DNA from 2 places in the Carboxydothermus ferrireducens DSM 11255 genome. Region 2 is predicted to be linked to the other one. Evidence: a T-box and tRNA genes for the amino acid it is inferred to sense, from the RefSeq annotation. Region 2 holds a T-box; the other holds one or more tRNA genes.
What was found. A T-box is a leader RNA that pairs with one kind of tRNA and senses whether it is charged. The one in region 2 lies ahead of CARFE_RS0102060 (valine--tRNA ligase), so its partner is inferred to be a tRNA-Val.
Positions count from the first base shown of each region.

Region 1: it encodes a tRNA-Val, which carries the amino acid that the T-box ahead of CARFE_RS0102060 (valine--tRNA ligase) is inferred to sense. The anticodon was not compared.

Region 1 covers NZ_ATYG01000002.1:19,949-23,359, reverse strand. The annotation lists gene dnaG (DNA primase) at 1-633, shown strand, start outside; gene rpoD (RNA polymerase sigma factor RpoD) at 656-1,768, shown strand; tRNA gene CARFE_RS0101505 (tRNA-Ile) at 1,864-1,938, shown strand; tRNA gene CARFE_RS0101500 (tRNA-Glu) at 1,974-2,049, shown strand; tRNA gene CARFE_RS0101495 (tRNA-Val) at 2,051-2,126, shown strand; gene CARFE_RS0101490 (tRNA (adenine(22)-N(1))-methyltransferase) at 2,252-2,950, shown strand; gene CARFE_RS0101485 (Nif3-like dinuclear metal center hexameric protein) at 2,929-3,411, shown strand, end outside.
Region 2 covers NZ_ATYG01000002.1:125,094-128,504, reverse strand. The annotation lists gene lon (endopeptidase La) at 1-131, shown strand, start outside; gene CARFE_RS0102070 (hypothetical protein) at 157-1,065, opposite strand; T-box leader at 1,155-1,378, shown strand; gene CARFE_RS0102060 (valine--tRNA ligase) at 1,436-3,411, shown strand, end outside.

The DNA.
Region 1 (3,411 bases), 110 kb from region 2:
TTAGAGCTTAAAGAAAAGAGCGCTTTAAATCTTAACGAACAAAGGGCGCTGTTAAAAAAGCTTATCCCTTATCTGGTTTTAGAGTACGAAAAAACTCCGGCTTTGTTTGCCGAAAGAATAGGCGGCATTGCCAGCAAGCTTAAAATGAGCGAAGGGGCATTAGTGGACGAAATTCGCCGAGAGATTTATAAAAATGAAGAAAAATCTTTAAATAATTCAAGTTTTGGAGAAAATATAACTAATGAACACAAAAATTATGGCCTTTTAAAAGTTGAAAGTGAGTTATTGGGTTTGTTATTAGAATATCCTGAGTATCAAAAAGAATTTTTAAATGACTTTTTTTTCTATGAGTTTCAGGGAAAAAACCAGGAAGTCTTTAATTACCTAAAGGAAAATAAGTTCCCTGACCGGGAAGATCCATTATATAGTTACATGACCTATTTAAGGATTAACTGCCCGGAAGGGGATCCGAAGACCCTTTATGAAGGGTATGTTCGCTATCTTGAAGAACATTATAAAAAGCAGCAAGTTCAAAGGTTAACATTGGAAATATCTTTAGCGGAAAAAGAAGGAAACTGGGAAAAACTCCAGTTATTATTAAACAAACTGCAGGAACTTACCCAAAAAAACTAACGAAGAAAGGGGGGAATGCGGCATGAAGGAAATAATGCAAAATGAAAAGCTTATGGAAATTGTTGAAAAAGGTAAAAAGCGCGGCGTTTTAACCTATAATGATTTACTTGACAGCTTACAAAACGTCGATATAAATTCGGAACAAATCGATGAACTGTACGAATACTTGGCCAACCAGGGAATAGAAGTGGTACCGGAAATACCGGAGTTGGAGCTTGATTCTATTAATAGCTTAGATGACGACGTTGATTTTAAGCCTTCCGACATTGACGAGGTCGATTTAGATTTAACCATTCCGGAAGGGATTGCTATCGATGATCCGGTCCGGATGTATTTAAAAGAAATCGGCCGCGTTCCCTTGCTAACGCCGGAAGAAGAAATAGAGCTTGCCAAAAGGAAGGAAGAAGGCGATGAAGAAGCTAAAAGGAAACTTGCCGAAGCCAACTTGCGCCTTGTGGTAAGCATTGCCAAACGGTATGTGGGCAGGGGCATGTTGTTTTTGGATTTAATTCAGGAAGGCAATCTTGGTTTATTAAAAGCGGTGGAAAAGTTTGATTATCGTAAAGGTTACAAGTTTTCCACGTATGCTACCTGGTGGATAAGACAGGCCATAACCCGGGCTATAGCTGACCAGGCCCGGACCATTAGAATTCCGGTACACATGGTGGAAACGATAAACAAATTAATTCGCGTTTCGAGAAATCTTCTCCAGGAACTTGGGCGGGAACCTACCCCGGAAGAAATAGCCAAGGAAATGGGTATTTCTGAGGATAAAGTAAGGGAGATTATGAAAATTGCCCAGGAACCGGTGTCTTTGGAAACACCGATTGGAGAGGAAGAAGATTCTCACCTCGGAGATTTTGTCGAAGATCCCGATGCCAAAGCTCCCGTAGAAGAAGCTTCTTACACTTTACTGCGGGAACAGTTAGATGAGGTTTTAAAAACTTTAACCGAAAGGGAGCAAAAGGTCCTAAGACTTCGCTTTGGCCTGGATGACGGTCGTGCCCGGACCTTAGAAGAGGTCGGGCAGATCTTTGGTGTTACCCGGGAGCGGATTCGCCAAATTGAAGCCAAGGCTTTACGAAAACTTCGCCATCCAAGCCGGAGTAAAAAGCTGAAAGATTTTCTGGAATAGAAGTAAAAAATACCACAAAAATCTTTTAAAAAACTTCTTGACCAAATTAAAAATATCTCATATAATAAATCATGTCGCGGTAACAAATGAAATTCGGGCCCATAGCTCAGCGGTAGAGCTGCCGGCTCATAACCGGTAGGTCCCAGGTTCAAATCCTGGTGGGCCCACCATGTTAAGGCCGGAAGGCTCGAAGTTAAGAGTATGTGGCCCCATGGTCAAGAGGCCTAAGACACCGCCCTTTCAAGGCGGTAACCCGGGTTCGAATCCCGGTGGGGTCACCAGGGGCGGTTAGCTCAGCTGGGAGAGCACCTGCCTTACAAGCAGGGGGTCGGCAGTTCGATCCTGTCACCGCCCACCATGGAATATAAACCTCAAACCTGTAAGGTTTGGGGTTTTTTGTTTTTACTACCTTTTTTGAGGAAGATGCTGTATAATTATTGAAAATATAATTAAACATATTTAAAAAGTTACTCAGGAGGAAAAATGGAGTTAACGGAAAGATTAAAAGCGTTAGCAAAACACGTAATTACCGGTGAACCTGCAGCGGATATTGGTACGGACCATGCAAAACTACCAATTTATTTAGTAATCCACAATATCTGTCCAAAAGTAATTGCTACCGATTTAAATGAAATGCCCCTGAATCACGCTCAGAGCGAAGTTAAAGAATACGGGCTTTTGGAAAAAATTGAGTTAAGACAGGGAGACGGGTTATCTCCTTTAAAACCGGGGGAAGTTAAAAGTGTGGTAATTGCGGGTATGGGTGGGAATACTATTGCGCGGATTATCGAAGGTCGACCGGAAATTGCCCGGGAAGTTCGCCTTATCCTGCAACCGATGACGGATAGTTATGCTTTACGCTTAAAACTGGTGTCAAGAGGTTACCGAATTATTGCCGAGGAACTGGTGGAAGAAAAAAGCAGACTTTACGAAGTTATTGTTGCTGAGGCCGGTAAAATGGAGAATTTAGATAACGTTGAAATTGGCTTAGGACCGGTCTTGCTTAAGAGTAGGGATGAACTTACGAAAAAATATTTAGCAGGGCAAAAAGAAAAATACCGGAAAATCCTGATTAATTTACAAAAGGCGCAAGTGAAAGATTTAGAAAAGGTTAGGGAAATTAGTGAGATTTTAAATTATCTTGAGGAGGTGTTAAAAAGTTGGCCCATCCGCAGGAAATAGCGGCGGTTATTGAAGAAAAATTTCCACGGAAATTGGCAATGGAGTGGGATAATCCCGGCTGGCAGATTTATTTTGAAAAGGAAGTACATAAGGTCTTACTGGCTTTGGATATCACCGCAGCTACCGTTGATTTTGCTTTAAACGAAAAGGTTGATTTAATAATTACCCACCATCCCCTCTTTCTTAAACCGCTTAAGTCCCTGACTTTTGAGCGAAAGGAAGCTCTGCCCCTGTTAAAACTTCTGGAAAAGCAAATTTCGGTGTATGCCATTCACACCAATTTAGATGTGGCTTTCGGGGGAATAAACGATTATTTAGCAGAGCTTTTAGAACTTCAGGAAGTTAAGCCCCTGGGGGAGGAAATTTTTGAGAAACTTTATAAACTTTCCGTTTTTGTTCCGGAATCCCACTGGGAGACGGTTAGAGAAGCGATGGGAGCTGCAGGAGCGGGTTTTATCGGC
Region 2 (3,411 bases):
TTATCCTGGTAAAGCACATGGATGAAGTTTTAGAGGCAGCTTTAATTCGGGAAGAAAAACCTGAAATTGAGCCGCCGGTGCCGGCGGAAGAAAAGGAAGTCACCGAACCATCGGAGATTTCCGTGCACTAAAGACCACCGTTATTCGGTGGTCTTTTTATGAAAAGATTTTTTGAAAAACAAAAAGGAGTAGATCGGTAAAACTAACTTTTTCCCTGATTTGCTGCAAAAGTTTTGTGTAAAAAGAGCTTTGGAAAAAAGGGCCCTGAGGGTTATTGTAGTATTGCTGAGCTATGGCCACGGTTGCCGGGTTAAAGGAAAGGTTTTTTGAGAAAAACCCCTCATTATTCAGGAAAAGAAACAGCTTTTGCTGTGTTACGGGGGCAAGGGATAAAAAAGCGGTGGCTTCAGGGTTCTGGTAAAAAGCTTTTTGTCCGTGATAAAGGGCGGAAATAATATTTTGTAAGTCCTTAAATTTGATATCATCTTTTACCGCTAAAACAGCAAGATCCGGGGCTTTAATAACCGCGAAGGGAGTTAATTTTTTCAGGGGAGTTAAGGTGGAAGCAATGTAAAGATTTCCAATACCGGCCATAAATGCTTCTTCTTTTATTTCTTCCGGTAAATCGAAGTAAGGGGTGTAGTCTTTATATGGTTTTATCCCCTGTCGGGATAAAAAATCCACTACATCCCGGTACTGTTTACTTCCCCTGGGAGGAAGAATTATCGCTTTATTTTTGAAAGAAAAATTTTGAGCAGGATTTCTTAGATAAATTGAGTACGGCTCGAAGTTTGACAATTTTATAAGTATTTTATAGCCGGCAGGGATTTTTTCCGATGCTTTTACGGCGATTAATGCTGCCTGGTCTAAATTATCCACAACTTTAACTTTAGTTCCGTATAACTCCCAGTAGCCCTTATCGGTTAAATAATACAGTAACCAGAAATGGGGGGAATTTTTGGGTAAGAAAAGTCCGTAAATAGTTTGTTTGTTTAATTTTAGTGTTAAAAATATTCCAAATATCAAACAAACTAACAAAAGGATGCTACCAATGATTTTTTTCATAATATCACCCTAAAAAAACTGTTATGCAGCAACTTGTTTAAAGTTGACAGTTTCCCGGGAAAAATATAAAATAATTTCCAAGCGAAAAGGAAAAAATGATGCCGGGGAGGAGTACCGAAATGCCTCCATGCAGAGAGGAAAGCCCCTGGGCTGAAAGGCTTTCCTGGCAGGCTTCGGGAACGTCGCCCCTAAGATTGTGAAGGGGAAGCCAGTACCTTTCACCGGGTTATGCCCGTTATAGCTATAAAGTGCCGGGAGCGTTGTATCCCGGAAGCAAGGTGGTACCGCGGAAAGTGCCTCTTTCGCCCTTGGGTGAAAGGGGCTTTTTCTATAATGGTTGATATGATACAACATAAAGAGAAAAGGAGGAATGACGGTGACCTTACCTTCGGTTTATTCTCCCCAGGAAGTGGAAAGAAAATGGTATAAATACTGGGAGGAAAATGGCTTTTTCCATACCGAACCCGATGAACGGGAACCTTTTTGTATTGTTATGCCACCGCCCAATGTTACCGGTCAGCTTCACATGGGGCACGCCCTGGATAACACCATGCAGGATATCCTTACCCGTTACAAAAGAATGCAGGGTTTTAATACCCTCTGGCTTCCGGGAACCGACCATGCGGGGATTGCCACCCAGGCTAAAGTAGAGGAAGAACTGCGAAAAGAGGGACTTACCAAAGATGATTTGGGCCGGGAAAAGTTTTTAGAAAGGGTTTGGGCCTGGAAAGAAAATTACGGTAACCGCATAACCGAACAGCTTAGAACCCTTGGAGCTTCGTGCGACTGGAAACGGGAACGGTTTACCCTGGATGAAGGTTGCTCCGAGGCGGTAAAAGAGGTTTTTTTACGCCTTTACGAAAAAGGGCTTATTTACCGGGACTACTACATTACCAACTGGTGTCCCCACTGTAAAACCACTATTTCCGATATTGAAGTAGAGCATCTGGAAAGAGAAGGAAAACTTTACTATATTAACTATCCTCTGGAAGACGGCAGCGGGTATCTTACCGTAGCAACTACCCGGCCGGAGACCATGTTAGGCGATACGGCGGTGGCGGTCCATCCGGAAGATGAGCGGTACCGGGAGCTAATCGGCAAAAACGTGATTTTACCTCTGGTAAACCGGCCGATACCGGTTATTGCCGATGAGTATGTGGATAAGGAGTTTGGCACCGGAGCGGTGAAGATTACTCCGGCTCATGATCCCAACGATTTTGAAGTGGGACTTCGGCATAAGCTGCCGCAGGTAGTAGTTTTAGATGATAATGCGGTAATGAATGAAAACGCCGGAAAGTACCGGGGGCTTGACCGGTATGAGGCGCGTAAGAAAATAGTTGAAGATTTAAAAGATTTGGGCCTTCTCGTTAAGGAGGAAGAGATAACACACTCTGTTGGTCATTGTTACCGTTGCGATACGGTTATCGAACCGCGGCTTTCCAAACAGTGGTTTGTCAAAATGAAGCCTCTGGCGGAGCCGGCCATAGAAGCGGCTTTAACGGGAAAAGTGAAGTTTGTGCCGGAACGCTTTACCAAAATTTATCTTAACTGGCTGTATAACATCCGGGACTGGTGCATTTCCCGGCAGCTCTGGTGGGGTCACCGGATTCCCGTATGGTACTGTGACGAATGCGGTGAAGTTATCCCTTCCAGGGAAGAAGTAAAAAGCTGTCCTAAATGCCAGAGTACCAAGGTCCATCAGGATCCCGATGTGCTGGATACCTGGTTTTCTTCGGCTCTCTGGCCTTTTTCCACCCTGGGCTGGCCCCAAAATACCGAAGAACTGAAGTACTACTATCCAACCTCGGTTCTGGTTACCGGCCGGGATATTATCTTCTTCTGGGTGGCCCGGATGCTTTTTATGGGCCTGGAATTCATGAAAGAAGTACCTTTTAAGGAAGTTTTAATCCACGGTCTTGTTTTAGATGCCCAGGGGAGAAAAATGAGTAAGTCCCTGGGTAACGGGGTTGATCCGGTAGAAGTTATTGCAAGCCACGGAGCCGATAGCTTAAGGTTTATGCTGGTAACCGGCAACACTCCCGGGAATGATTTAAGATTTCACTTTGAGCGACTGGATGGGGCCCGAAACTTTGCCAATAAACTCTGGAACGCTTCCCGCTTTGTTTTAATGAATCTCGAAGGATTTACTCCTCAGGGAATAAAGCAGGAAGAGCTTACCTTAGCGGATCGCTGGATTTTAGCACGGTTAAACGCTGTAATTGACAGGGTAACTGCTTTTTTGGACGAGTATGAGTTAGGGGAAGCGGCCCGGGAACTGTACGAGTTTATCTGGGATGAGTTTTGCGACTGGTATGTGGAGCTTACCAAGCCCCGTTTATACGGGAA